Regions from separate parts of the Bradyrhizobium oligotrophicum S58 genome, predicted to be linked through region 1. Evidence: predicted binding sites of a transcription regulator. Region 1 holds the regulator's gene; the other holds the start of a gene.
What was found. The regulator LexA, encoded in region 1, represses DNA repair genes until DNA is damaged. The targets are predictions, from matches to a motif close to TGTTCNNNNTGTGTTCNG.
Positions count from the first base shown of each region.

Region 2: a site for LexA is predicted at 12,698-12,715, ahead of S58_RS19685 (single-stranded DNA-binding protein). Genes of this name have one in related genera too.

Region 1 covers NC_020453.1:4,010,001-4,024,949, reverse strand. Annotated here, with positions in the region: gene S58_RS17235 (bifunctional diguanylate cyclase/phosphodiesterase) at 1-1,519, shown strand, start outside; gene S58_RS17230 (S41 family peptidase) at 1,774-3,108, opposite strand; gene S58_RS17225 (alpha-hydroxy acid oxidase) at 3,614-4,750, shown strand; gene S58_RS17220 (HAD family hydrolase) at 4,796-5,425, shown strand; gene S58_RS38160 (hypothetical protein) at 5,815-6,168, opposite strand; gene S58_RS17210 (2-hydroxychromene-2-carboxylate isomerase) at 6,341-6,970, opposite strand; gene S58_RS17205 (TfoX/Sxy family protein) at 7,006-7,407, shown strand; gene S58_RS17200 (alpha/beta hydrolase) at 7,570-8,565, opposite strand; gene S58_RS17195 (MBL fold metallo-hydrolase) at 8,572-9,504, opposite strand; gene S58_RS17190 (LysR family transcriptional regulator) at 9,587-10,540, shown strand; gene S58_RS17185 (molybdopterin molybdotransferase MoeA) at 10,643-11,854, shown strand; gene lexA (transcriptional repressor LexA) at 12,076-12,774, shown strand; gene S58_RS17175 (hypothetical protein) at 13,112-13,552, shown strand; gene S58_RS17170 (hypothetical protein) at 13,819-14,076, shown strand; partial or broken gene S58_RS17165 (ComEC/Rec2 family competence protein) at 14,031-14,949, opposite strand, start outside.
Region 2 covers NC_020453.1:4,593,715-4,608,663, reverse strand. Annotated here, with positions in the region: gene S58_RS19740 (SRPBCC family protein) at 1-306, shown strand, start outside; gene S58_RS19735 (YVTN family beta-propeller repeat protein) at 564-1,487, shown strand; gene S58_RS19730 (HAD-IA family hydrolase) at 1,771-2,415, opposite strand; gene S58_RS19725 (lipase family protein) at 2,691-3,677, shown strand; gene S58_RS19720 (hypothetical protein) at 3,857-4,159, shown strand; gene uvrA (excinuclease ABC subunit UvrA) at 4,474-7,467, opposite strand; gene S58_RS19710 (outer membrane protein) at 7,746-8,381, opposite strand; gene S58_RS19705 (outer membrane protein) at 8,671-9,399, opposite strand; gene S58_RS19700 (outer membrane protein) at 9,614-10,399, opposite strand; gene S58_RS19695 (outer membrane protein) at 10,711-11,466, opposite strand; gene S58_RS19690 (outer membrane protein) at 11,662-12,414, opposite strand; gene S58_RS19685 (single-stranded DNA-binding protein) at 12,875-13,369, shown strand; gene S58_RS19680 (HD domain-containing protein) at 13,513-14,148, shown strand; gene S58_RS19675 (DUF2306 domain-containing protein) at 14,165-14,563, shown strand; gene gyrA (DNA gyrase subunit A) at 14,733-14,949, shown strand, end outside.

The sequences.
Region 1 (14,949 bases):
CGGCTCGCTCGCCGGCGACGACAGCGAATATGCCGATGCGGTGCTGCGTGACATCGGCCGCAAGACCTCCCAGATCATCGAGACCACGGACGGACGCTGGATCCAGATCGTCAACGAGCCGATCGCCGGTGGCGGCTGGCTCGCCACCCATGAGGACATTACCGAGCGCAAACGCTCCGAGGAGCAGATCACGCATCTGGCGCACTATGACGCGCTGACGGATCTGCCGAACCGTACCCTGTTCCACGAGCGCCTCAAGGAGGAGCTCGGCAACGTCCCCCTCGGCCACAGGCTCGCCCTGCACTACATCGACATCGACGAGTTCAAGGGCGTCAACGATTCGCTCGGCCATCTCATCGGCGACGAGCTGTTGAAATCCGTGGCGGCAAGCCTGAGCGCCTGCGTCGGCAAATCGGGCTTCGTCGCCCGCCTCGGCGGCGACGAGTTCGCAGTGGTCCAGACTGCGATCCGCAACCGCGAGGACGTCGAGCAGCTGATCGAGGATATCCTCACCGCGATCCGCGCCCCGCGCGACTGTCTCGGCCATCAGCTCACTGCAGACGCCTCGATCGGCGTGGCGATGATCCCCGAGCACGGCACCAATCTCGACCAGATCATGAAGAACGCCGATCTGGCGATGTACGCCGCCAAGGCCGCGGGCCGCCGCACCTGGCGCTTCTTCGAGCCGGAGATGGATGCGCAGGTCAAGGCCCGCCATCAGCTCGAGGTCGACCTGCGCCAGGCAATCCTCGACGATCAGCTCGAAGTGTACTACCAGCCTTGTCTGAGCCTGCAGGACGACCGCATCGTCGGCTGCGAGGCGCTGGTGCGCTGGAAGCATCCCACCCGCGGCTACGTCTCGCCGGCCGAGTTCATTCCGATCGCCGAGGACACCGGCCTCATCCACCAGCTCGGCGAACGCGTCCTCCACGTCGCCTGCACCGAAGCCGCGACCTGGCCGGACGACATCCGGCTCGCCGTCAACGTCTCGCCGGTGCAGTTCAAGAGCGGCACCCTGGCGCTCAAGGTCGCCAATACGCTTGCGACCTCCGGCCTGTCGCCACACAGGCTGGAGCTCGAGATCACCGAGGCCGTGCTGATCCGCGACGACGATGCGCTCGACACCCTGCACCAGCTGCGCGCACTCGGCGTCCGCATCGCGCTCGACGATTTCGGCACCGGCTACTCCAGCCTGAGCTATCTGCAGCGGATTCCGTTCGACAAGATCAAGATCGACCGCTGCTTCGTCAAGGACATCACCGAGTCCGAAGGGTCGGCCAGCATCGTGCAGGCCGTCGTCAACATCGCCGCGACCCGTAAGATGTCCACGACCGCGGAGGGCGTCGAGACCGAGGCGCAGCGCCAGGTGCTGAAGCGGCTCGGCTGCTCGGAGATGCAGGGCTATCTGTTCAGCCCTCCGAGGCCGGCGGCCGAAGTGAGAGGCCTGTTCGCCGCGCATCGCGCCGATGGCCGCACCGCCAGCTCATTTGGACGCGGTCCGCGTTCGGATGCGGCCTGACGCCTGCCGGTTCCGAAACCGATAAATACCGTCGAAATTTGAGCCGTTTTCACAGGCCAAATCCAAACCGTATCTGCCGATCGCACCGTCCGCTGCTTGAACGCGTGCGGCGCAATCTGAATTATCGACACAGACGGACACGAACCGTGTTCGCCTGTACACAACTGGTCAAAAACCGCGACGGGACGGCTTCAAAGCCGCCCCGTCGGGTCTGAAGGCCACCGACGCCGCAGCGGTTCTGCGGCTCCCGAAATTCAGTTCGGCACCGCCGCCTTGGCGCGGACGTCGGCATTGACGGTGACGCCGCGCAGCACGTTGAACGCCGCGTGCAGGGCCTTGTCGTCCTTCTCGTCCGGCGGAACGTAGGATTGCGAGCCGGTCTGCTCGGTGCCGTCGGCGGCAGACAGATGGCCGCGCATCCCAGCTTCACCCTTGATGTCGGTGCGATCCTTCAGCTCGTCCGGAACGTCCTGCTTGACCTCGATGTCCGGCCCGATGCCCTGCGCCTGGATCGAGCGGCCCGACGGCGTGTAGTAGCGCGCCGTGGTCAGCGCCAGCGCGCCGTTGCCGGCGCCGAGCGGAATGATGGTCTGCACCGAGCCCTTGCCGAACGAACGGGTTCCGACCAGCGTCGCGCGCTTGTGATCATGCAGCGCGCCCGCCACGATCTCGGAGGCCGAGGCCGAACCGCCGTTGATCAGCACCACGAGCGGCTTGCCTTTGGTCAGATCGCCGCCGCGGGCGGTGAAGCGCTGCGTCTCCTCGGGATTGCGTCCCCGGGTCGAGACCACCTCGCCACGCGGCAGGAAGGTGCTCGAGACCGACACCGCCTGGTCGAGCAGGCCGCCGGGATTGTTGCGCAGGTCGACCACGTAGCCGACGAGCTTCTCCTGCGGAATATCCCGGGAGATGGTGGCGATCGCCTTGCGCAGGCTCTCGGTCGTCTGCTCGTTGAACGAGGTGATCCGGATGTAGCCGATATCGCCGCCCTCGGTGTGATAGCGCACCGGGCGCACGCGGATGATCTCACGCGTCAGCACGACATCGAGCGGCGCGTCCTTGCCCTTGCGGACGATCGTCAGCTTGGTCTTGGTATCGACGCCGCCCTTCATCTTGGCGACCGCCTGTTCGAGCGTCAGGCCCTGCACGGCATCGCCATCGATCTTGGCGATGAGATCGCCGGACAGGATGCCGGCCTTGGACGCAGGCGTATCGTCGATCGGCGCGACCACCTTGACGAGGCCATCCTCCATGGTGACCTCGATTCCCAGTCCGCCGAATTCGCCGGACGTAGTCTCCTGCATGTCGCGCCAGGACTTGTCGTTCATGTAGCGCGAGTGCGGATCGAGCGAGGACACCATGCCGTTGATGGCGCCCTCGATCAGCGCGGGATCATTGGGCTTCTCGACGTAGTCGGCGCGAACACGCTCGAACACGGCGCCGAACAAATTGAGCTGCGAATAGGTATCGGCCATGCCGGCCGCCGCCTTGGCCCGGGCAACGAGTTGCGCGCCATCGGGCCCCGTGACCATCAGGGTCAGTCCGATGCCGGTCATCGTGCCCGCCAAGAACAGCCAGTTTTTCCGCATTGCTTTGCTTCCCGAGCGTTTGTTTTGGTGGCCGGCCGATTACATTGTCCGAACGCGGCGCCGGCAGGATTGGCTTACGAACTCACACCACATTTCCGGTTTCTTCAAGGCCGATATTCCAGCGGACGTTCCTGCCCAAGACCTGGACACGGCCTGTCCGAGGCCCGCACAAGGTTCGTCCGAGACCCGCCAAAGGCCTGCCCGAGGCGGGCGGGGCTATGGCCGAAATGGACGTTCGAAGCCCGAAATCAAGATCGCGATCGTGCCTCGCCCCCCGCGTGGTTGCAATTTTCCGGTCTTTCACGGGCCTACGGTGATCACAACTCAACGAGTCGTGTCCGCTGGCGCGAATCACGGCCTCGCCCACGCTTACGCCCCGCGCCAATCCTGCGCAAACCAGGGCGCAATCGGCTCCCGCGCGGGCCGCAGTTCGGAATGGCTTGCGCATGGCCCGTTCGATGGGTGATGTTGGATAACAAATGATAACGCGTGCTGGGAGGCAGGCATGAACCAACAGACCCCGATCGAGGCCGGGTGGCGCAATGTCGAGCTCGGCGCCAGCGACGAGAAGTTCCAGAACCTGCACGAGTTCATCCGCAAGGCGCGCGCCCTGCTCAACCAGAATGCCTGGGACTACATCGTCGGCGGCACGGAAACCGAAACCACGCTGCGCCGGAACCGGATGGCGCTCGACGAGATCGCATTCCGTCCGCGCGTGCTGCGCGACGTCTCCACGGTTGATGCCTCGGTCGAGACGTTCGGGCGCAGGCTGCGCCTCCCGGTCGTGCTGGCTCCCGTCGGCGCGCTCGAGATCTTCGATCCGGCGGGTGCCGCCAGCGTCGCCCGCGGCGCCGGTCGGTTCGGCGCGGCGCACATGCTGAGCTCGGTGACGGAGCCCGGTCTGGAAAAGACCGCAGAAGCAGCGCCTGATGCGCTGCGCATCTTCCAGCTCTATGTCCGCGGCGACGACGCTTTCGTCGAGGACTATGTCAGCCGCGCCGTCGCCAATCGCTACACGGCATTCTGCCTGACCGTCGACACTGCCCATTACAGCCGCCGCGAGCGCGACATCGCCAAACGTTACGTGCGCGAGAGCCGGTTGCGCGCCACCGGCGGCGACCACCAGAAGGCGCTGAGCTGGCACACGGTGAAGCTCATCAAGGACAAGTTCAAGCTGCCGCTGATCATCAAGGGCATCGCCACCGCCGAGGACGCACAGATCGCGGTCGATCACGGCGTCGACTGGATCTATGTGTCCAATCATGGCGGCCGCCAGCTCGATCATGGCCGCGGTGCCATGCATGTGCTGCCGGAGATCGTGCAGGCCGTGAAGGGCCGCGCCAGGATCATGGTCGACGGCGGCTTCTGCCGCGGCACCGACATCGTCAAGGCGATCGCCTCCGGCGCCGACCTCGTCGGCATCGGCCGGCTGCAATGCTGGGCGCTCGCCGCCGCCGGCGAGGACGGCATCCTGCGCATGCTGGAGCTCCTGGAGGACGAGGTCATTCGCACGCTCGGCCTGCTCGGCGTCACCTCCTTCGCCGAGCTCGATCCGAGCTACCTGCACCCGGCGACCGCCACCAACATGCCGGGCGTGTTCAGCGCGTTTCCGCTGGTCGACATCGAGCCGTACCGCTACTGAGGAGGACCTCCGAGGGCTTTCCCTCGGATCAAGACGCGAGTTGCGATGCTCCCTTCCGATCTCCGCCCCGGCGCGGCCGATGCGCTGCTGTTCGATCTCGGCCGCGTCGTCATCGACATCGATTTCGTCCAGGTCGTCTCGCGCTGGGCCGCGCATGCCGGCTGCGCGCCGGAGCATCTCGCCGGGCGCTTCGTGCGCGACGAGATCTATCACGGCCACGAACGCGGCACGGTCTCCGACGCCGCCTTCTTCGCGCATCTGCGCACCCGGCTCGGCATCGACATCAGCGACGCCCAGTTCCTCGAAGGCTGGAATGCGATCTTCGTCGGCCCGATGCCCGGCATCGCCGCGCTGCTCGCCCGCGCGGCCGAGAGCCTGCCGCTCTACGCATTCTCCAACACCAACCAGCCGCATATCGCGCACTTCTCGCCTGTTTATGCCGACCTGCTCGGTCACTTCCGCGAGATCTTCCTGTCGTCGTCGATCGGGCTGCGCAAACCGGATGCCGAAGCGTATGACCACGTCGTGCAGGCGATCGGCGTGCCCGCCGAGCGCATCGTGTTCTTCGACGATCTCACCGAGAACATCGATGGCGCCCTCGCCAGCGGGCTGAAGGCCGTGCTGGTGCGCTCGACGGGCGATGTGGCGATGGCGCTGGAGGCGTTGGGCATCTGATCGCACCTCAACGCGAGTAGCATGGCCGACACACTCGCAAGAATGCGGATCGGCCTGCGGCCCCTCCGAAACCTCCGCTGTTGTCCCTGCGAACGCAGGACCCATAACGACAGGGGGCAGTGATAAAGCAAGACGCGTCCGGCATCCGGCGTAACAACCTCTCCCTGTGGTCATGGATCCCGGGTCGGCGCCCCGCCGCCGCTGGCGCGGCGTCGGGACTTGCCCGAGACGACAGCGGAGGGCGGCGCTAGATCAAAGCTCATAAAAGTTGACGCGACGAGCGGATCACGAGGAGTGCGCAACGACGAAACTCCCCTTCTCGGTCACTGCAAGCAAAGCAGGGAAAGTCGAGGGTCCCGCGGAGAAATTCTGAATTGCGGCGCTCACAATCACGGCGTCCAATCATGCAAAATTGTTCTCGCGGCACGACGTGCCCGAGTAATGCTGATCTCGTCCACCCTCCTCCAACGGAGGGCGCAGGGAATGCCGGGCTGCAGGCCGCAACCCATGGCCCGCCTGCAGAAAAAAAGCAGGCGGCAGTCACCACAGGTCCAGCCGACATCCGGCATTCCCTGCGCGATGGTTTTCACGCTTATTTCGCGATCTCCCCGGTGCTCCGGCTCTTTGGCCACCGTCGCCAGCAGGATCATCATCACCCGCCAACTTGGCATCAGCGTCGGGATGCCAGGACCACGCGACTTCACGTCCGCAAGATGCCGTTCGTCCGCGCGCCATCCGAGCACGCTGCGACATCCTGCGGCCACCGCATCCCGCGCTCCACGTTCGTGACGACCGCGAAGCGCCCCTCCTATCGAGCACGGGACCAAATCAACATAGCATGTTTTCTGATTTTTAGAAGCCCTTTTTTGCACGGCTTCACGCCGCGCCCGGTCCTCGGTGCATTGCCTCCTCGCGTCAAGCCGGCTGCCTCGCAGCGCGATTGATCTTCCAGGCCAGGACGTCGAGGCGATCCGCGCCGAAAAAGATCTCGCCGTTCCAGACGAATGTCGGCGTTCCGAATACGCCGCTTTGGTAGGCTTGCACAGTTTGCTGGGTCAGCGCGTCGTGGACGCTCGGATCACCGGCTTGTTCCAGCAGGGCCGGATCGCCGCCGGCGCGGCTGAGGAGCTCCCGCAGGACAGCAGGATGAGAAATGTCTTTCTGCTCATGCCACAGTCCGTCGAAGATCGCGCTTCGAAAGATCTTCTCCGTTGGTCCCGAAAGCAGGGATGCGACACACAGCGCGGGGACCTGGTTCGGCCGCGCCGGGCACTTCCAGGATGGCCGACAAGGCGCCCCATAAAACTCGGCCATGCGGCGAATGTCAGCCATGAGGTAGGCCCGTTTTGGCGGTATGAGCGTGTCGACATAGGGCGCCCACGGGTCTCGACCGTTTTGCAGATTGAGGATGACGTCGATGAAGATCGGACGTCCGACCCATTCGACGTCGTCCGCAAAGCCGAGATTCCCTTTGCGGACGCGATAGTCGGCGAAGTAAGCGTAAGGCGACCTGAAATCGTAATAGGTTTCAATTCTGGCGGTCATTCTCGCCCTGCCCCTTTGCAGTCCAGGCCCTCGTCATGGTGGCAACTCCGGACTATGTCGAATTCCTGCGCGAGCAGTTCGCGCCGCTCGGCCCGATTGCGACACGGCGCATGTTCGGCAAGACCGGCGTCTTCCATGACGGGGCAATGCTTGGCGTGGTCGCGGACAATACCCTGTATTTTCGGGTCGACGACGACAACCGCGTGATGTTCGCAGAAGCCCGGTCGCATCCGCCCCTGAGCTACATCAAGAACGGCACCTCGATCGACCTCGCCTTCTGGCGTGCGCCGGATCGGCTGTTCGATGATCCCGAGGAGTTCGCCAACTGGGCGCGCGCGGCGCTGGCCGCGGCCCGACGGGTCGCGACAAAGAGAAATAGCGCTCCTCGAAAGAGAGCTCCTCGAAAGACTCGGCCGGGGAAACAGCATGACCGATGACACGCGCGGGATCGCCTCGGGCCGCGCGCGACTCACCACCGAGATTGCAGGCCGAGGTGAACCCGTCATCGTCCCGCATTCAGCCGTGCTCGATCACTTTCTTTGCCGGAGGCGGAAGCCGTCTGCCGTCTCGCGCGGCAAATCGACGACACGCAGGCACCATCAACTCGCCGGGTGGGCGCGCTCGTCGAGAAATCCGATCACCGCATCGAAGGCCTGCCGCCGATTCCGTTCCATCAGGATCATGTGGGTGCCCTGCCCGACCTCGACCAGGCGCTTGTAGGGTGCGCTCGCCAGGCGCGCGAACAGATCGTGCGCCATGTCGAAACGGACGTCGGCGTCCCATTCCGCTGCCAGCACCAGAGCCGGACAGGTGATGTCATCCGGATCATAAAGCGGATCGCCGGCGGTCCAATGCACACGCACGTCCTGAACCGCGCCGGACGGCGCGCGGATTGCTCCGTCGTGCGGCGAGCCCGGATCGGTCGCGAGCGTCACCTTCTCCCAGGCTTCGAACCAGCCGTCCGGGATGAGTTCGCGTCGCGCATGCTCCGGGGCCGCGCCACGCCATGCGGCTTCGAATGCGCGCGGGCTGACGATCCGGTAGGCGCCGAGCGGCCCGCCGGCATCGATGCGCAGCGGCCTGTCGGACAACCAGAGCGGCGTGACCAGGACCAGCTTTGCGACTTTCGCGCTTGCTCCGCTTGCAAACATCCCGGCAATGGTCGCGCCCCAGGACATGCCGAGCACGTTGACGCTGACGACGTCGCGATGCCGGCAGATGAAGTCCACCGCAGCGCTGAAATCCTCCACGGCGGTCCGTGCGGTGACCAACGGAGAACCGTCCTCCGGCGCACGCGACATCGCCGGCGGCCGGCTGGAGCCGCCATAGCCGCGCGCATCGACCGCCCAGACATCGTAACCGGCCTGCGCGAGGACATCCATGAAGGACGCGCCGGCGACCGCGACGTCGAACAGGCTTGCCGACGAGAACGTTGCGCCATGCATCATCACGAGCGTGCGCTCCGCCGAGAAGCGCTCGATATCGGCAAGGTGCTTGTTGATGAGATGAAGCTGCACCTCGGGCTCGGGGCCGGCGATCAACCGGCTGTCAGAGATGATGCGCGGAAAAGACGAGTCGTTGGCGGTCATGGTCATGTCAGCTCATACGAACTGCCAGGCGAACCGGTCGCCGTCGCGGCTGATCCGGCCGGCCGAGGATTCGGCAAAGTGGGTCGTGAAGACGAGAGCGCCGGTCTCCGCGGCATGTTCCATCGCCCATCGGCGTGACGTCAGCGCCGCCTGCGGAAATTCGCAGTAGACCGAGTTCCAGTCGGGACGCGCGACCTGCAACGGATGATGCATCACGTCGCCCCAGAACAAGGCGCGCTCACCGCGCGAGGTGAAGCTGATGCAGGCGTGATCGATGCTGTGACCGGGGCTCGGCAGGAAGCGGAAGCCGTCGGCGACCTCCGAACCGTCCACCACGACCTGCCGCGCCAAGCCTGCCTGGACGACCGGCCGCACGCTATCTTCGTAGACCCCGGGCAACGGCGGATGCAGCATGGGACCCAGCCTGGCCGCATCTCTGATGGCGGCATCCGAACCATCGCCAGCCGACAATGCTGCGAGATAAGCGAGCTCGCGACCGGAGAAGACGTGGAGGGCGTTGGGAAAGACCGGCACCCAGCGGTCACCGGCGAGAGAGGTATTCCAGCCGACGTGATCGGCGTGCAGGTGCGTCATCAGGACAAGGTCGACATCGTCAGGGGCAACGCCCGCGGCCCGCAGCCGATCGAGAAACGGCTCGTTCAAGCGATGCAGAACTGCCGCGCCGGGCCGCTCCTTGTCGTTTCCTGTCGCTGTATCGATAAGGACCACTCGCTCCGGCGTCTGCACCAGCCAGCTATGGATGCTCAGGCGCAACGCGCCGGTCCGCGGATCGACTGATCCAGGCCCAAACCGGCCGCGCTCCCGCGCGATGCTGGCGGGGTCGATGCTGGGGAAGAGAAACTCACCTTCGACGGCATCGAGGCCGATCTCGAAGATCTTGGTGATGGTGGCGTCCCCGACGCGATGGGTCGTGCTGTCTTGCATGCTTGCTGCCTCGATCCGACGATGATCTTGTCTGGGTCGAGATCTAGGACTAGGTCTTACATTCCTCAAATCGATCCAACTCATGCAGTCCATCGACCACTTCGATCTTCGCTCCTTCGACCTCAACCTGCTGGTCGCGTTCGACGCGCTGATGCAGGAACGCAGCGTCACGCGCGCCGCCGCGCGCCTCAAGGTGGGGCAGCCGGCGATGAGCCATTCGCTGTCGACGCTTCGCGTACTGCTGCAGGATGAGCTGTTCGTCCGCGTCGGCACCGTGATGCAGCCGACGCCACGCGCCGCGGTGCTTGCCGGGCCGGTTCGTGCTGCGCTGGGACAGATGCAGGCCGCGTTGCACGCCACACCGGAGTTCGACCCGGCGACGGAGCAGCGTACCGTCCGATTGGGATTTTCCAGCGAAGTGGAGCTGCTGCTGATCCCCGAACTCACGGCGGTGCTGCGCCGCTCGGCGCCCGGCTTGCGGCTTCTCAGCCGACCGACGGAGCGCAACGAGGCGCACCGGCTGCTCGACGAGGGTGCGCTGGATGTCGCGGTCGGCTGCTTCGAGGCGGTCGCACAGCGGCACAGATCCCAGTTCCTGTTCGAGCAGGCGCTGAGCTGCGTCTACAATCCCAAGCACATCGCGCTGAAGACGCCGATCAGCCTGGCCGACTACCTGTCGCTTCCGCACGCGCTGGTGACGCTGACAAACAGCCTGCAGGGCTGCCTGGAGGCGGCGCTGGATGAGATCGAGACGGAGCTCAACGTCGTGTCGGCCTCTTCGGAATTCCTGAGCGTGCTCGCCACCGTGGCCGCCTCACCGGTGATCACGACGATCCCGACTCGGATGGCGAGGCTCTACGGGCCGCGCTTCGGGCTGACGCTCTGTCCCACCCCGTTGAAGCTGCGGCTGCCGGCGGTTTCGATGGTCTGGCCGCTGCAGCTCGATCGTGATGCGGCCTCGGTCTGGCTGCGAAACACGATCGCCGATATCCTGCACGCGACCGAGCGCGCTGCCTGTCGCGTCGCAGCCGAATAGCGAGGCGATGCGGGTCTCGCCTGGGGCCCTTGGCCGCGCGGTGCGCGTTCGATAGAACGCGACTCCTGCGAGGCGCACCCGCCTCCGTCCGAAGGAACTCCCATGGCCCTGATGCCGGTGTCCGATGCGTTATCCGCGGTTCTCGCCGGCGCCGAGCCGCTGGCCGAGGAGCTGGTGGCGCTGGACGAGGCTTTTCACCGGGTGCTGGCGCGCGACCTCGCGGCGCTGCGGACGCAGCCGCCCGAGGCGATGTCGGCGATGGATGGCTATGCCGTGCGCGCGGCCGATGCGGACAAGGCGCAGGCGCGGCTGAAGGTGATCGGCGAGGTCGCGGCAGGGCGGCCCTTCCACCGCACCGTGGGGGCCGGCGAGGCGGCGCGCATCTTCACCGGCGGCGTCGTGCCGGCGGGCGCCGATACGGTCGTCATCCAGGAGAACACGGTCGCCGACGGCAGCCACGTCGTGATGACCGAGGCAGCGATCAAGGGCCGGCATATCCGTCCCGCCGGCGTCGACTTCCACGAAGGCATGGTGCTGCTCAAGCAGGGCCGCCGGCTCAGCGACCGCGATTTGTCGCTGGCCGCGAGCATGAATCATCCGGTGCTGCCGGTGCGGCGGCGGCCGAAGGTGGCGCTGCTCGCCACCGGGGACGAGCTGGTGATGCCGGGATCGACGCCCGGGCCGGGCCAGATCGTCTATTCCAACGGCTATGCGCTGCGCGCGCTGGTGCGCAGCGAAGGCGCCACGCCGGTCGACCTCGGCATCGCCGCGGACACGCTGGAGGCCACCGTGGCCGGCATCCGCCGGGCGCGCGAGGCCCAGGCCGACATCCTCGTCACCACCGGCGGCGCCTCGGTCGGCGATCACGACCTGGTCAAGCAGGCGCTGGAGGCCGAGGGCGTCGAGATGGCGTTCTGGAAGATCGCGATGCGGCCGGGCAAGCCGATGATGCACGGCCGACTCGGCGGCGTCAGGGTGATCGGCCTGCCCGGCAATCCGGTGTCGTCCTATGTCTGCGCGATCCTGTTCCTGGTGCCGCTGATTCGGCGCCTGCTCGGCCGCGACGAAGCTCGGATGCCGCGCGAGACCGCCCTGCTCGGCCGCGAGCTCGGGCCCAACGACTCGCGCGAGGACTATCTGCGTGCCCGGCTCGATGAGCGCGCAGATGGTGCGCTGATCGCAACGCCGGTGACGCAGCAGGATTCGTCGCTGCTCGGGAATCTCGCGCTGTCGCAGGCTCTGGTGATCCGGCCGGCCTTTGCGCCGAAGGCGCCCGCCGGCAGCCCGTGTGAGATCCTGCGCCTGCCCGAGTGAGCGCCGAGCGAGCAGCTCCCCCCGGCAAAGCCCGGACCATTCATCATATTTTTAGGATTGCGGAACACACATCGAACAGATAGTGTCCGTTCATGATTTGTTTTTAGTATGTTGCGGGCGCCGCGAATTACCGATCGTCCGATTGCCCTGCGCTCCCGGAATCTCTTCACGGATTCGGAGCTCTCGGATTTGGACGACGACAAACTGGGGACCAGGACGAGATGCTGACGCGCAAACAGTACGAACTTCTGCGGTTCATCAACGAACGGCTCAAGGAAGCCGGCGTGCCGCCGTCCTTCGACGAGATGAAGGATGCGCTCGACCTGCGCTCGAAGTCCGGCATTCACCGCCTGATCACCGCGCTGGAAGAACGCGGCTTCATCCGCCGCCTGCCGAACCGGGCCCGCGCGATCGAGGTGATCAAGCTGCCCGAGCTGTCGCAGGCCGCCAACAACCGCCGCGGCTTCACGCCGTCGGTGATCGAGGGCAATCTCGGCAAGGTGCGCAGCTCGACGCCGGCGCTCGACGATGGCGAGCGCCCGGTCGCGGTGCCGGTGATGGGCCGCATCGCCGCGGGTACCCCGATCGAGGCGCTGCAGACGCGCAGCCATACGATCAGCGTGCCGGCCGACATGCTCGGCTCCGGTGATCACTACGCGCTCGAGGTGCGCGGCGATTCGATGGTCGATGCCGGCATCCTCGACGGCGACATGGCGCTGATCCAGCGCAACGAGACCGCCGACACCGGCGACATCGTGGTGGCGCTGATCGACGACGAGGAGGCGACGTTGAAGCGCTTCCGCCGCCGCGGCGCGTCGATCGCGCTGGAGCCGGCCAATACCGCCTATGAGGTGCGCATCCTGCCGCCCAACCGGGTGAAGATCCAGGGCAAGCTGGTCGGCCTCTATCGCAAGTACTGACCGCAGTGACTGAGCGCGCGCCTCACCACGGGCGTGCGCGGTATGCGGCAACGACCGAGCTGTCGTCGTTGCAGATCGGCGGTGTTTGCAGCCCTGTGCGGATTGCAGCGTAGCAGCATGTCAGCGCTGGCTTCGTCGATTTGACGCGAATGCACCTCATGATGTGCAGCGCGGCATGCTCAAACGCTTGTGATCGCGCGCAGGCACACGCGGTGCAGATCAGCGCAGAATTGCCGTGAAGCGCGCGCTAACATCACCGTCGATGTCCACTCTGATAGAGGCCTGCGCCTGTCCGGGGGGAGCGTGGGTCGGCTATCTCTCAACGAGGAGCGATCCGATGTGTGACTACAGCCTCCATGCCGTTGCGTCCCGCCCAGCCAAAGTCGGCGAGACGCTGATCTCGATGACGTTCCGCGGCACCGCGACCCGCGGCTTCGCTCTCGAAAGCGAGCCCAACGTCGCGGTCTGCATGCTGCCCGGCACCGAGCTCGCCTTCGCCGAGGACGTCCGCTACGACAGCCGCTGGCTCTGGACCCGGACGATCCGCGAGCGCGTCGCCAAGTTCAACACCATCGAGAAGCACGTCCCCGATCGCCATCACGACGCCATCGAGTTCGCCGACGGCCGCCACGTGCTGGTGACCCAGCTCTGCGAAGGCCAGCGCGTCACCGTGCTGCAATTGCCGGTGAGCAAGCAGCCAGGCGAGCGCCGCCCCGGCATGGCCGAGGAGAGTCCGACAAGCGAGACCACGCCGATACGCCGCATCAGCATCACCTGAGCGCCTGCAGGTTGGACGTCTGCGTCTCTGTCGTTGGTGAGAGACCTGTTCGTACGAGATCCGCGGTGAGAGACTTTGCGCAGGCCGACGCGAAGTCCTCGCGCTCGGACTTGGCAGTCGGACTTGGCAGTCGGACTTGGCAGTCGGACTTGGCAGTCGGACTTGGCAGTCGAATTAACTGGATGGCATCGCATCACGCGAGAACGACGTCTTGCAGGAACGACATCCCTCGGCCGGCATTGTGTGTGCCGGGGGTGTTTCTCATCGTGGTCGACAAGATCGATTGGAACAAGGCCGGCCGGCTCACCGAGCCCGGCCGCTACATGCTTGCGTTCGGATGGCTGACGGTCACGGCCGATGACGTTGCGATCTGGCAGCGATATCCCGCCGCCTCGTTCACGCTGGTCGAGGTGGCCTCGCCGTTCGATGGAGCGGATCGCAGCGAGTATCATCTCGGCACGTTCGAACTCCCCGGCGCTCAATCCTCCGCACCCTGCTCCGTCTCCGGCGGTGTCGCGTCCTGAACGCGCGACGCCGGCGGGCGCGGCGTCAGTGTCGTCTCGAAGTCGCCGGCCTCGGCAGGAGCCGGCCACCACGGGCGGTCGGTTGCGCTCGTCCGGACCGGTGTGACCGCGAAGCCCTTGCCTTGCTGCACCAACATCAAGGCGCCCTGCCGCTGCACGCGCTGGCGATCGACGACGGCGGCGGCGCAGGACGATGGCGCGGCGCGCGTGGTCACGACCAGCGTGGCGCGGGCGCAATCATCGGCCAGCGCATCGGCGCGCAGTGCCATCGCGACGAGACGGCCGTCGGCCAGCGCCAGCACGCAACCGGCCTCGTCGCAGGACACGCCGTCGCCGAGCGACGAGTCCGCCGGCAGGCGCGCGTCGGCATCCGCCGCGAGCCATTCCCGGGTGGCGAACACGTCCTTGCCGGTGCGCATCACGTGCAGCCGCCCATCGCGGCCACGCACGGCGACGGCGCGTCCGTCGCCGGAAACGAGGATGTCCGGCAGCGGCGTCGCGACCGCCCACATGGTGGCCGCCACCAGCACGACGGCGCCCGACCAGCGCAGCGGCGTCCGCAGCAGGCCGATCAGGAGAAGCCCGAGACTGGCCGCGATCAGCGGGCCGATGCCGAAGGCGGCGATGCGCCCGACCGCGCCGGGCAGCGCCGCCACCCAGCGCGTCACCAGGATCATCCAGTCGATGCCCCAGCCCATCAGCGACCAGAGCGGACCATCGAGGCCGAAGGGCGCGGCGAGCAGGCCAAGCAGACCCGCGGGCATGACCAGCGCCGAGACCACGGGCATCGCCGCGAGATTGGCCAGCACGCCGTAGGGCGTGATGCGGTGGAAGTGGAAGGCCGCATAGGGCGTGGTCGCCAGCCCCGCGATC
Region 2 (14,949 bases), 580 kb from region 1:
AAGGGCGGCGCCACCGTCGACGAGGAGCTCTACAAGTTTGATGCCGAGAAGATGAGCTATTCGTATCGCATCACCGCCGTCGACGTGAAGGTGCTGCCGGTGACGAACTACTCGTCGACCATCGCGGTCACGCCGAGCGCGGACGGCAAGGGCAGCGTCGTCGAATGGACCGGCGCGTTCTACCGCGGCTTCCCCAACAACGACCCGCCGCCGGAGCTGAGCGACGAGGCCGCCGTCAACGCGGTCAGCGGGCTCTACAAGGGCGGGCTCGAAGGCCTGAAGAAGAAGGTGGAGAGCGGGAGCTGAGCGAGAGGCGGAAGATGTCGCCTGGTCAGCGGTGCGCTCCCTCTCCACGTTCTTCACGGGGAGAGGGCTGGGGTGAGGGGCAGACGCACGGGAAGTGTGGGTGGTTAGACCTGTACCCCCTCGCCCGGATTGCATCTTCGATGCAATCCGGCCTCTCAGTGCGAGCGAAGCTCGTCGCGCCCCCGCAGGCGGGGCGAGATGAGCACCGAGCCCGGCGCTCCAGCCCGCATCGTTTCTTAAATCGCATCTTTGGTGCTTTGCTCGCCGCCTTACTCACCTGCATCGCCATCCCATCCCGCGCCGAAGAAGCCTTCGTCACCAATCAGCTCAGCGACGACCTCACCATCGTCGACCTCGCGACCTCGAAGCCGGTGGCGACGATTCCGATCGGCGGCAAGCCGGCCGGCGTTGCCGTCGCGGCCGACGGGCGCTTCGCCTATGTGGCGAGCCCGGACGACAAGACCGTCAGCGTCGTCGATGCGGCCGAGCGAAAGGTGGTCGGACGTATCGACGTCGGCGGCGGGCCGCTCGGCATTGCCGTGGCGCCGGATGGTGCGACGGTCTACGTCGCCGATTGGTACAACGCGGCGATCCGCGTGATCGATGCCAAGACCCGGACCGTGACCGGCAGCATCGCGGTCGGCGCCTCGCCGTCGGGGCTTGCGGTGACGCCGGACGGCAAGCTGCTGCTGTCGGCGGATCGTGACGACGACATGGTGTCGGTGATCGACACCGCGACGCGCCAGCGGCTTGCGACCATCAAGGTCGGCACGCGGCCATTCGGTGTCACCATCGATGCCGAGGGCAAGCGCGCCTACACCGCCAATGTCGCCTCCAACGATGTCTCGGTGATCGACCTCGCCGAGCGCCGCGAGATCAGCCGCGTCAAGACCGGCCTGCGGCCCTATGCGGTGGCGCTGGCGCAGGGCAGGGGTTTCGTCACCGATCAGTATGACGGCACGGTCAGCGTGTTCGACCTGGCGGGCCTGCAGCCGCTCAAGCGCATCAATGTCGGCGACTATCCGGAAGGCATCGAGGCGACGGCGGATGGCCAGCGCATCATCGTCGCCAATTGGGAAAGCAACATCCTGAGCGTCATCGACGTCGCCGCGCTGAAGGTCACCGGAGAGATCAAGGTCGGCGACGGCCCGCGCGCGTTCGGTGCGTTTTTGCGGCGGTGATTGGAGAGTGTAGCCTGGATGAACGCAGCGACATCCGGGTTCTCCTCCGACGTCAGCGATACCCCGGATGTCGCTGCGCTCATCCGGGCTACGTGGCTGCGGCGGTGAAGCAGGTAGCGAGAATGGAGTTGCATCTGCAGACGCCGTCATTGCGAGCGTAGCGAAGCAATCCAGGGCCGCGCGAAGACTCTGGATTGCTTCGCTGCGGCGCAGCGCTCGCAATGACGCCGGGGAGGTATCGAGGCTCGTGATTATCTCTGCATGTCGTCGCTGCTCATGCAGGCTACGGATTTCGACCCGCGGGCACCACCAACCGCTCCGCAATCTCCTCCATCCGCGTGAACAGCATCTCAGGCCGGTGCTCGCGCAGCGCGCGCTCCGCGGCATAGCCCCATGTCACCGCACCGAAGGCGATGCCGGCGGCGCGCGCGGCCTCGATGTCGCGGGTCTCGTCGCCGATCGCAATGACCTCGGCCGGGTCGACGCGCAGCCGCTTCAGCACGCGGCGAAACTTCCGCGCCTTGCCGAACACCGAGGCCGAGCAGTCGAAATCGGCGAACAGGCCGGCGCGCGATCCGAGCTTCTGGCGTGCATTGGCCTCGCTGTCGGACGAGACCAATGCGAGCCTGGTGCCGTTGGCGGCAAGCGTGTCGAGCATGATGTCGACGCCGGCAAACAGCGGGATGTTCGCTGCATGCGCCGTCTTCAGTTGGCGCGCGTGGCGCGCGATGAACGGCAGCTTCCAGCGCGGCACCTTGAGAAAATCAAGGATCTCGCGGGTCGAGGCGTGGCGCAGCCCATCGATGTCCTCGTCCTTCACCTGGCGAAAGCCGAAGCGCTGGGCGACCGTATTCACGTGGACGCGAAACCACGGGAAGCTGTCGGCGAGCGTGCCGTCGAGGTCGAAGATGACGAGGGAGTAGGGCATCGGATCGCGTGTGGCTCGGCGGGATGAGTGAAGATCGTAGCCGGTGAGTGTCGGCGCGTAGCCTTGCGCCATAGCAACGAGATGGTCATGACGCAATGAGCCGCGACCTATGAGTGACGCAGGCCCGCGGCGGGTTCGATGATCTCAGGTTGAACATGTTGTGATGTGCATCCGAGGTGCCAACCGTTATGATGCGGCTCTGGCGGATCATCGATTCCATCCGCGCAGAATTTGATGACATTTTTTTCAATCACCAGACCCAGAGAGATTTTCAGATGGCCCTCAACAAGGTTGCTGCTGCGTATTTGTCGTACTTCGCCTATATCGATGACGCGCTGGATACGGTCCAGCCCGGTGACTTCATCACGTTGCTCAAGTCGGTTCCGTCAGGCGCGGCGAACGGTCCGTGGTCGCTGGCCTGGGGCCCTGCGGTCAACAACGGCGTTCTGGCCTATGTCGCGCAAGGCAGCGACGGCAGCTACGCGCTGGCCTTCCGCGGCACCGATGTCGACGGCTCGGTCGCCGGCGCGTTCGAGAACGTGCTCGCAGATGCCGACGCGGTCTTCCTCGTGCCGTGGCTCTATCCGCAGCAGGCCGGCGCGCCGCAGCAGATCAGCGCAGGGATCAACGATGCGCTGGCGCTGGTCATCGCGCTCACCGATCCCAAGACCGATCTGTCATTGCTCGACTATCTGCGCGGCCTGGCGGCCAAGCAGAATCTGCAGCTCATGGTGACCGGTCACAGCCTCGGCGGCGCGCTCGCCGTGGTGGCGACGGCGTGGCTGCAGGACCAGCTGCCGAAGCTGAACGCGTCGTTGAAGTTCACGCTGTGGCCGCACACCTTCGCCGCTCCGACGATGTGGACCGCCGGGTTCGCGACGGCGTTCGCGAAGAATTTCACCTATTACGCGGCCGTCAACGGCAACGACATCGTGCCGATGGGCTGGGCCAATCTGACCGGGATTCTCGGCACCTATTCGCCGCCGGGTCCGGTCCTGAAGGACACCAACTACTATTCGATCTATCTGCCGCTCGAGCTCCTCAGCGCGACGATCCCGACCTATACGTCGATCGTGCCGAGCAATCCGGACCTGTTCACCGTTGCGCCGATCGCGGAGGCGAACGACTCCTGGACCGCCGAGGCCGGCTACATGCATTCGATGCAGCTGCAGTATTTCCCGCACGCCACCGGCACGAAGGCGCCGCCGCTGCCCGGCGTCACCAAGACCGGCGTAGCCCGGCCGCGCGCGGTCGCGGCGTGAGCTCCTGAGCCGGATCGTTTTCTCATCCGAGCTGGACTTGCAGGCCCGCCTTCAGCGGGTCTGCAAGGGGCTTTCGGAATGCGCCGATCAACATTTCATCACGGCAATTGTGAGCGTGCGTTGCAGGAACGGTTGCCGCAGTGCGGTGGTTGACCCCGCACAGAAGCAAGGAGACTCCCATGCAACGCACGATCAAGATGGCAGCGCTGACTGCCGCAACGCTGGTGCTCGGCACCGCCGCCGCATCCGCGCAGGGCTATGCCCGCTATGGCGACTCGATGGCCTGGGTGCCGCCGGCGCAGGCTTACGATTCCGAGCCTGTCTATGACGCCGCGCCGTCGCCGATGTACAGGCCGGGCCCGGTGACCTGGGGCCGCGGCTACAACGGCACCAATCATCCCACCCCGAGCTCGACCCAAGGCGATGTCGGCCCGCAGGGCAACAATAACGGTACGCTGACCGGCGTCTATCGGCAGTGGTAATTGCCGTCACGCGGATCGCGTGAGTCGATCAAACCCGTCGCTCGCACCCGAGCGGCGGGTTTGCCATGTCTTGAATGCACGCCACGTCTGCAGCAGTGGCTCGGCGGATCACCGGCTCGCGGACAAGTGAGCGGTGCGTTGTGTCGCACAGTTCCTGGCGTGAGCCGCGGAACCGGCGAGCTGTCCGTGTTGTTTGTCGCTCGAGAATTACGAACGAAAGAGCCGCGTAGCCCGGATGAGCGCAGCGATATCCGGGATCGTCGCCAAAGTTGGTGGTGAACCCGGATATCGCTGCGCTCATCCGGGCTACAATGTTACTCCGCCGCCTCGCTGGCCGCGCCGCGGGTGCGCTTCTTCGGCTTGGCGGACTTCTCCAGCACCGGCTTCAGGAACTGGCCCGTGTAGCTGCGCGGGGCCTTGACGATGTCCTCCGGCGGGCCCCAGGCGACGATCTCGCCGCCGCCGTCGCCGCCTTCGGGGCCGAGGTCGATGACCCAGTCGGCGGTCTTGATGACCTCGAGATTGTGCTCGATGACCACGACCGTGTTGCCCTGCGCGACCAGCTCGTGCAGCACCTCCAGCAGCTTCTTGACGTCGTGGAAGTGCAGGCCGGTGGTCGGCTCGTCCAGGATGTAGAGCGTGCGCCCCGTGGCGCGCTTGGACAGCTCCTTGGCGAGCTTGACACGCTGCGCCTCGCCGCCGGAGAGCGTGGTGGCCTGCTGTCCGACATGGATGTAGTCGAGGCCGACGCGGCGCAGGGTCTCGAAGGTGTCGCGCACGCGCGGCACCGCCTTGAAGAACTCGGCGGCCTCCTCGACGGTCATGTCGAGCACGTCGGCGATCGACTTGCCCTTGAACAGCACGTCGAGCGTCTCGCGGTTGTAGCGCTTGCCCTTGCAGACGTCGCAGGTGACGTAGACGTCGGGCAGGAAGTGCATCTCGATCTTGATGACGCCGTCGCCCTGGCAGGCCTCGCAGCGGCCGCCCTTTACGTTGAACGAGAACCGGCCGGGCTCATAGCCGCGCGCCTTGGATTCGGGCAGGCCGGCGAACCATTCGCGGATCGGCGTGAACGCGCCGGTATAGGTCGCGGGGTTGGAGCGCGGGGTGCGGCCGATCGGCGACTGGTCGATGTCGATGATCTTGTCGATATGCTCGAGGCCCTCGATGCGGTCGTGCGGTGCGGCGCCTTCGCTGGCGCCGTTGAGCTTGCGCGCGATCGCCTTGTAGAGCGTGTCGATCAGCAGCGTCGACTTGCCGCCGCCGGAGACGCCGGTGATCGCCGTGAACAGGCCGAGCGGAATCTCGGCCGAGACGTTCTTGAGATTGTTGCCACGGGCGTTGACGACCTTGATGGTGCGGCGATGGTTCGGCGGCCGCCGCTCCGGGACCTCGACCTCGAGCTCGCCGGTGAGATATTTGCCGGTCAGCGAGGCCGGATTGCGCATGATCTCGGCCGGCGTGCCCTCGGCGACGATGTGGCCGCCATGGGTGCCGGCGCCGGGGCCGATGTCGAGCACGTAGTCGGCCAGCCGAATGGCATCCTCGTCATGTTCGACCACGATCACGGTGTTGCCGAGGTCGCGCAGCCGCTTCAGGGTATCGAGCAGGCGGGCGTTGTCGCGCTGGTGCAAGCCGATCGACGGCTCGTCGAGCACATAGAGCACGCCCGTGAGACCCGAGCCGATCTGCGAGGCCAGGCGGATGCGCTGGCTCTCGCCGCCGGAGAGGGTGCCGGAGGAGCGCGCCAGGGTCAGGTAGTTCAGGCCGACATCGAGCAGGAAGGTCAGGCGGTCACGAATCTCCTTCAGGATGCGCGTGGCGATCTCCGTCTGCTGCGCATTGAGCTGCTTCGGCACCTCGGCGAACCATTCGCCGGCGGCCTTGACGCTGAGATCAGAGATCTCGCCGATGTGCTTGCCGGCGACCTTGACGCACAGCGCCTCGGGCTTCAGCCGGAAGCCCTTGCAGCCGGCGCAGGGCACGTCGTTGAAATACTTGCCGAGCTCCTCGCGCGCCCATTCGCTCTCGGTCTCGCGGAAGCGGCGCTCGATGTTGGTGATGACGCCCTCGAACGGCTTCTTGGTGTCGTAGGCGCGGACGCCGTCCTCATAGGTGAACTTGATCTCGTCGTCGCCGGAGCCGTGCAGCAGCGCGTTCTGCGTCTTCTTCGGCAGGTCCTTCCACTTGGTGTCCAGGGTGAACTTGTAGAACTTGCCGAGCGCGGTCAGCGTCTGCAAATAATAGGGCGAGGACGACTTGGCCCAGGGCGCGATCGCGCCCTTGCGTAGCGTGGCGTCCTTGTCGGGGATGACGAGGTCGGCGTCGACATGCTGCTCGACGCCGAGCCCGCCGCATTCCGGACAGGCGCCATAGGGGTTGTTGAACGAGAACAGCCGCGGCTCGATCTCGGGAATGGTGAAGCCGGAGACAGGGCAGGCGAATTTCTCCGAGAACAGGATTCGCTCGGGCCCGCTCTTGTCGTGGATCTTTGCGGTCTTCTTCTTCTCTTTCTCCTCCGCTGGCGCGGCGGAAGCGGGAGCATCGGCAAACTCGATCACGGCGAGCCCCTCGGCGAGCTTCAGCGCGGTCTCGAAGCTCTCCGCGAGGCGCTGGCCGATGTCGGAGCGCACGACGATGCGGTCGACGACGACGTCGATGTCGTGCGGGAATTTCTTGTCGAGGGTGGGCGCCTCGGCGAGCTCATGGAAGGTGCCGTCGATCTTGACGCGCTGAAAGCCCTTCTTGAGGTATTCGGCGAGCTCTTTCTTGTACTCGCCCTTGCGGCCGCGCACGACCGGCGCCAGCAGATAGAGGCGGGTGCCCTCGGTCATCGCCAGCACGCGGTCGACCATCTGCGACACGGTCTGGCTCTCGATCGGCAGCCCCGTGGCCGGCGAGTAGGGCACGCCGACGCGCGCCCACAACAGGCGCATGTAGTCGTAGATCTCGGTGACGGTGCCGACGGTCGAGCGCGGGTTCTTCGAGGTCGTCTTCTGCTCGATCGAGATCGCCGGCGACAGGCCGTCGATCTGGTCGACGTCCGGCTTCTGCATCATCTCCAGGAACTGGCGCGCGTACGCCGACAGCGATTCGACGTAGCGGCGCTGGCCCTCTGCATAGATCGTGTCGAAGGCGAGCGAGGATTTGCCGGAGCCGGAGAGCCCGGTGAACACGACCAGCCGGTCGCGTGGGATCTCGACGTCGATGTTCTTGAGATTGTGCTCGCGGGCGCCGCGGATGGTGATGGCCCGCAGGCTCGACGAATTGGCTTGCGCGCGCTGCTTGGCCTTGATCACTTCATCCATGACGATCGTCCCACGGCGCGGCATCACGCCATCGTTACAGGCGCGTTCTGCCGGAAGCCGGCCATCGGACGCCAGAGGGGAAAGGTATCGTCGGAACGTAGGAAGAACGGGCGCGGATTTCCAGTGCCGTCAGCGAATCATCAACAATGCGTTCGGGGAATGGCAGCGAATGGCAGGAGGGCGACTGGTTCCGCGATGCAGCCTGCTTGATTCCGCAAAGAAAAAGCCTCCGCTCTGGCAGAGCGGAGGCTGTGTGCGTTGGCCCGGAGGCGTCGATCTTAGAAGTGGTAGTTCACGCCGACCTGAACCGAGTGCAGGTTCAGGGTGCCCGAGGCGATGTTGTTCACGAAGTAGTTCTCGCTGCCGAGGCTCTTGTACAGGTATTCACCCTTCAGCGACCACTGCGGCGCGAACATGTATTCGAGGCCAGCACCAACGGTCCAGCCGCTGTGGAACTTGGTGTCGGAAACCGAGGCGCCGAGGAACGTGTTGGTCAGCTTGTTCTCAGCCCAGGCGTAACCACCGGTGGCGTACATCAGGGTCGGACCGAAGGCGTAGCCGATGCGGCCACGAACGCTGCCGGTGTCCTGAATCTTGGTGTTGAAGGTGCCCAGGAAGCCCGGGATCACGCCTTCGCCGCTCTTGATGCTCGCCCAGGCGGCGTCCGCCTCGAGACCGAACACGAGAGCGCCCTGCTGCCAGTTGTAGCCGATGGTGCCGCCGGCGAGGCCGCCGTCCGGACCGTTGTCTTCAACCGTGGCATAACCGCCCATGGCGCCGATGTAGAAACCGGCCCAGGTCGGGAGCGGCGCGGCAACCGGCGCCTTGGTGTAGGGACGCGCAGCAAGATCGGCAGCGGCAGCGGGAGCGGCCAAGGCGGCCAGGGCCACGGTCGCAAGCAGGATCTTCTTCATTCTTCTTCTCTCCAGTTTAGTCCTAGCAGTCCGCGTCGCACCGAAGTTCTTACGCACGAAACAGACTCACCCGTTCAAGTTGACGGTCCCCCTATAGCCCGGTTCCGCGCAGATTGCCGTCACCTCAAAGCCACACCCGCGACGAAACCGGGGATCTACGGGCAACGGCAGAAAGCCTTTGTCGCTCAAATGCTTGGGTTCCGCCTGTCACGCAAAGCCAACAGTGTCCGCAGCGCAACAAAAAAGGCCGGCTTGCGCCGGCCTTTGAATGTTCGGGTTGTGGAACTGGTCAGTATTTGGCGATGACCGGGCCACCGAAACGATAGTTCAGGCGGGCGGTGAACAGGTCGACGTCCTGCTTGATATTGTCGGTCTGGGCGAATACGGCGCCGCGGAACGGGACGTTCGTGTTGCCCATGAACAGGTGGTCGTATTCGAAGCCCACCGACCAGTTCGGCGCAAAGGCGTATTCGACCCCAGCGCCGACGGATGCGCCCCACTTGTGCACGGTCGTGGTGGCCAGCACGGTGTTGATCACGCCGGAAAAGATCTCGTACTTGGTGTCGGTGACGGCCGCGCCGCCCTTGGCGTAGAGCAGGACGTTGTCGAAGGAATAGCCGATCTGGCCGGTGAATAGGCCAAAGGCGGTGATCTTGCTGCGATTCCTATCCGGCGCGAAAAGGGGCGTAATATTGTTGCCGGTCAGATCGGCCCAGTTGCCCTGCGCCTCCAGGCCGAACACGACCGAATTCATCTGCCAGCGATAGCCGAACTGTCCGCCGACGGTGCCGCCGGTTGCGTTGTGGCAACCTTCGGCGCGGCCGTCCGCGAGCGTCCAGCAGTTGCGGCTCGATCCATAGCCGCCGTTGATACCGAGGTAGAAGCCACTCCAGTCGTTGATCGTGGCAATCATCGGCGGCGCCTTGGTGTAAGGCCGCGCTGCCATGTCGGCTGCCGACGCGGATGTGGCGGCTGCGATGCCGACGAGGGCCGTCGTGATCACAAGCAACTTCTTCATCAAATTCTCCCCCGGGAGTTGGAATGACAAGCGATGGAAATGTTCATACACGCGGCATCCCGGAGATGCTGTAACGCACGCGCCACATTGGCAAAAAAGCGTTATATATCAAATATTTAACATAAAATAGCCGCGTCGGTGCCGAGCTGCGGACACGAAAAAGGCCGGCGCGGGCGCCGGCCTTTGCGGTAGGCTCCGGAGAGCTGCCTTTGCTTCAGTAGCGCGTCGCCATGGGGGCGCCGAATCGGTAGTTCACCCGGACCGTCGCCATGTCGATGTCCTGCTTGATGGTGTCGACGCGTGAATTGACGGTCGCGGTCGCCGGGAAGCTGATGTCGCGCGATCCCATGAACAGGTGATCGTACTCGACCGCGACCGACCAGTTCGGTGCGAAGCCGAACTCGACGCCGGTACCCACGGTGCCGCCCCAACGGGTTTCGCTCGCCGAATCCAGCTGCGTGCCGACAGGGAAGGGCGCTGCTGCGTTGGCGGTTCCGGTGTATTTGTTGTGCGTGACCGCGGCGCCGCCCTTCACGTACCAGAGCACGTTGCCCCAGGCGTAGCCGGCCTGGCCGGTGAACAGGCCAATGGCGTCGGTCTTGGTGGTGTTGGTGATGCCGGTTGTCAGCGCCGCGGTGCTCGCATTGGAGGATTTCAGATCGGTCCAATTGCCCTGGGCTTCGAGGCCGAACACCCAGCTCGCGGCCTGCCAGCGATAGCCGACCTGACCACCGATGAGGCCGCTGGTGGCGTTATGGCAGCCTTCGCTCTGCGTCGGCGCGACCGCCGCGGCGCCGAACCGATTCAGGGTCCAGCAATTGTGGCTCCAGTCGGCGCCGCCATTGGCGCCGAGATAGAACCCGGCCCAGCTCGGCAGCGGCGTGACATAGGCAGGCGGCGGTGCCTTGCCATAGGGCCGCGTCGCAAAGTCGGCGGCCGATGCCGGTGCCAGGCCGAGCAATGCGGCGCCCGCGCTCACGATCAGAGTTGTCTTCTGCATCTCTCGTCTCCCCAATCCCAAAGTCTTCCCTCGCCGGATCCCTCCGATCCGGGCCCACGCGTGTGGCCTGCTCTGGTTGTAGGAAAGACTGATTTCTAAAAACTGTGACCACAGCCCAGCGCAGCGCGGGATGTGCCGATCGTGCTTAAGCGGAGGTAAATGAGGCGGCGGCCCGCATGACAGCGGCGGGGCACGATGCAGCCTTGGTGTTTGAAGCTGATCAGCTCTCGCCACGGTCGATCGGCCGGGGCCTCCGGACACGCGCAGCGCCTTCGTCCGAAGCGAGGGGCGATAAACCGGCGAGTGCCGCCTCAGTGCTTGGAGACGACGGGGCCGCCCCAGCGATAGTTGACACGGACGGTGGCCATGTCGACGTCCTGGCCGACTGTGTCGGTCCGGGTCGCGGCGCCCGCCGGCAGGCCGGAGAAGTTCAGGGCCTTGTTGCCCATGAAGATATGCTCGTACTCGGCGCCGACCGACCAGTTCTTGGCGAAGCCGACCTCCACGCCGGTGCCGACCGTAGCGCCCCAGCGCGTCGCACTCGCCTGGTCGAACGCCGTGCCGGTGGCCGTCGCAATTCCGTTGTACTTTTCGCTTGCGACCGCCGCGCCGCCTTTGACGTACCAGAGCACGTTGTTCCAGGCATAGCCGATCTGGCCCGTGAGCAGGCCAACGCCATTGACCTTGGTCTGGTTGGTCACGGCCGGCGCGAGCTGGCTGGTGTTGCTGCCCTTGAGATTGGCCCAATTGCCCTGGCCTTCGACGCCGAACACCCAGCTGCCCGCCTGCCAGCGGTAGCCGATCTGGCCGCCGGCGAGCGCGCCGGCTGCATCATGGCAGCCTTCGGCATTGGTCGCGGGGACGCCGGCAAGGGAGACGTTGTTGGTCCAGCAGGTGCGGGCCGAGCCGCCGCCCGCATTCAGGCCGAGATAGAATCCGCTCCAATCATAGATCGTCGCGATCATCGCAGGCGCCTTGGTGAAGGTGCGCGCGGGCAAATCGGCTGCGATCGCCGGCGCAAACCCCAGCGCCAGCGAAGTTGTCGCCCCCAGCAACAGACTTCTCATCGCAGTCCCCAAACCTAGTCCGACGCCCGCACGCACGCTCTCACCAACGCCCACACCCGCCGGACCTTGATAGCCCCTCCCGCCGTAAAAAGCCGTCACCCAAAGGACACATCGGCCTAGCAAGTGCCCGTTCTGGCACACAAAAAAAGGCCGGCGCGAGGCCGGCCTTTCGACATATTCGCGGTCTGCGTGCAATCAGTAGCGCGACACGCCCGGACCACCGAAGTGGTAGGAGATGCCGGCCTTGACGGTGTGAACGGTGTCCTTCCACTCCGAGCGGTCGCCCGCCACCGGGGTGTACTGCAGCGTGCTCTTGCCGAAATCGAGATAGTTGTACTCGACCTTGGCCGACCAGTTCTGGGCGAACATGTATTCGGCGCCGGCACCGATCGTCCAACCCCAGCGCCAGTCGCTCTGTGATGCACCGAACGCTGCGCCGCGCAGGCCGGGATCATAGCGGTGCTGCAGGTCACCGACAGCGGCACCGCCGCTGACGAAGAACAGCGCCGGACCGGTCGCCCAACCGAGCCGACCCTTGATGTCGCCGAAGCCGCGCAGCTTGGTGAAGTAGCTGTCACCCGCGCCGAGATTGATCTCGGACGAGCGGCCGTGGATGTCGGCCCAATGGTAGTCGCCCTCGAGGCCGAACACGATGTTGTCGACCTGCCAGTTGTAGCCGGCCACGCCGCCGATGAAGCCGCCGGTGATGTCGTACTTCTGCGTGCCGGCGAAGATCGCCGTGTTCGGCGCACCGAAGAAGGTCTCATCGCTGCGGCCCCAGCCGCCGCCGCCCTGGAGACCGAGATAGAAGCCGGTCCAGGTCGGGAGCGGCGTCGGCGCCATCACCGGGGCCTTCGTGTACGGGCGGGCGGCGAGATCGGCGGCTCCCGCCGGCGTCAGCGCCCCCAAAACCATCAAGCTGACAGCTCCAAGAAAAATTCTTTTCATCCCAAGTCTCCCGCTTTGGGCGTCTCCAAAATGGTCCCCGGAGACGCACTTTTGTGAGTTGGTGCGACCACGCTCGCGGCCCCAATCCGTCCGCAAATATACGCGATTCAACCCTGGATACCGTCTCCCAAAAGCCACAGGCGAGGAGGAAGTGAGGCGTGCTAAGTTGATGAAAGTTAATTACTTTTCCGTGATTTCGGGAACCTTTTCCGGGTTCCTTTTGCGGAACTTTGAGTTCCATCAGGTTCCATGGAACTCGACGCATGGTTGTAAACACAAGAGCGCGAACAAAACTGGAACAATCCGGCCCGGCCTGCTATATGTGGATAAGCAGCGAGAATGCAGGTGGCCGGCGTGGCAACCGTATAGGGTCCGGCCCGAGAGGAAGGGTTCAGCCGCCTGGTGCCGAGAGGCTGGCAGGCGGGGCCGGTCCGTGATTTGAGAACCGCGGGAGAGTGTGATGGCGGGTAGCGTGAACAAGGTGATTCTGGTCGGCAATCTCGGCAAGGACCCGGAGATTCGGCGGACGCAGGATGGACGGCCGATCGCCAATCTGAGCATCGCGACGTCGGAAACGTGGCGCGACAAGGGGACCGGCGAGCGCAAGGAGAAGACCGAGTGGCACCGCGTGGTGATCTTCAATGAGGGCCTCTGCAAGGTTGCCGAGCAGTACCTGAAGAAGGGCGCCAAGGTTTACATCGAGGGCGCGCTGCAGACCCGCAAATGGACCGACCAGAGCGGCGTCGAGAAGTATTCGACCGAGGTGGTGCTGCAGGGCTTCAACTCGACGCTGACCATGCTCGACGGTCGCAGCGGCGGCGGTGGCAGCTTCGCCGACGATGCCGGCGGTGATTTCGGCAGCAGCGGTCCGTCGATGGCGCCGCCGCGCCGCGCGGTGGCTTCGGCTGGCGGTGGCGGACGCAACAACGACATGGACGACGACATTCCGTTCTGAGGTCTGAACGACCTCATGGGAGCGTGTGTGTCCTGGTCGTGACCAGGTCGAAGAGCGGCGTCGGGCGCTGACGTGCATTGCCCGGCTCCGTCGGATCGTTCGTCCCACATCGTTCGTCCCACAGTGCTGCTGGAGCTGGTCCCATGCTGGACCCTGTGGCCAAGGTCGTCGATTTCTACCAGCTGGCGGAGCGCCTGAAGCGCGAGCTCCGCCATAGCTGGCTTTCCGACGGACGTCGCGAGAGTGTGGCCGAGCATAGCTGGAGCATGTCGCTGCTCGCGCTGCTCATGCACCGCGACCTCAGCCACCCGGTCGCGATCGATCGCGTCCTGAAGATGATCATCGTGCACGATCTCGTCGAGGCGTTGGCGGGTGACGTTCCGTTCTTCGAGACGGGCAGCCGCAAGGACGCCAAGGCGGCGAAGGAGCGTCAGGCGATCGAGGACATCAGGGCGCGGCTGCAAGGGATGGCCGGGCAGGAGGTCTTCGACCTGTTTCACGAGTTCGAGGCGCGCACCACGCCAGAGGCGAAATTCGCCGCGGCGCTCGACCATCTCGAGGTCCAGATGCAGCACAATCTCGCTGGCCTGGAGACCTGGCAGCCCATCGAGTACGATCTGGTCTATACCAAGATGGATGCCGCGTGCTGCCATGATCCTCTGCTCGCCGACATGTGCGCGGCGGTGAAACGGCAGGCCGAAGCCAAGATGCGTGCCGGTTGCGTCGACGTCGACGCCATCAAGGAGCGTCTGCACATTGCGCAGGCTGCTCCAACCTGACCACCGAGGCCGTCGCATGAGCTTTGCACCGCTGCTCGACGCGGGGCCTGCCATTCTGCTGCACGCCCTTGCCGCGATGGCGGCGTTCGCGCTGGGACTCGTCCAGTTCGCGGCCCCGAAAGGGACCTTGCCGCATCGGACGCTCGGCTGGATCTGGGTCGCGTTGATGGTCGCCGTTGCGGCCAGTTCGTTCTGGATTCACACCATCCGGCTGGTCGGTCCATGGAGCCCGATCCACCTGCTTTCGATCTACACGCTGGCCGTGCTGCCGCTGGCGGTCTGGGCTGCGCGCCGTCATCGGATCGCAGCTCATCGCCGGGCAATGATCATGCTGTTTTCCGGCGCCCTGGTGATTGCCGGGCTGTTCACGCTGCTGCCGGGACGAATCATGCACAGGGTGGTGTTCGGGTCGTAGCGGGACGGTTCGCGCGGCCTGTCCCGGGCGACTGCACGGTCTGGTTAAGTGACTGGAAAGGCGAGCAGAAAAAGCGCGCTCCGGCCCCCCTTGGGGGTGGCTTGCGACACCGCCATGCGCTATATGATTCCAAGCGATTTTCGCCTGTCAAAACCGACCGGAACCCCCTTTGTCCGATAAAGAAGATGAGAAGCCCGGCGAGCCGGGCGGACCTTCCGACATTCGTCCCGTTTCCATCCTCGACGAGATGAAGCGCTCCTACCTCGATTACGCGATGAGCGTGATCGTGTCGCGAGCGCTGCCCGATGCGCGTGACGGTTTGAAGCCGGTGCACCGGCGCATCCTGTATTCGATGTACGAGCAGGGCCACACGCCCGACAAGAAGT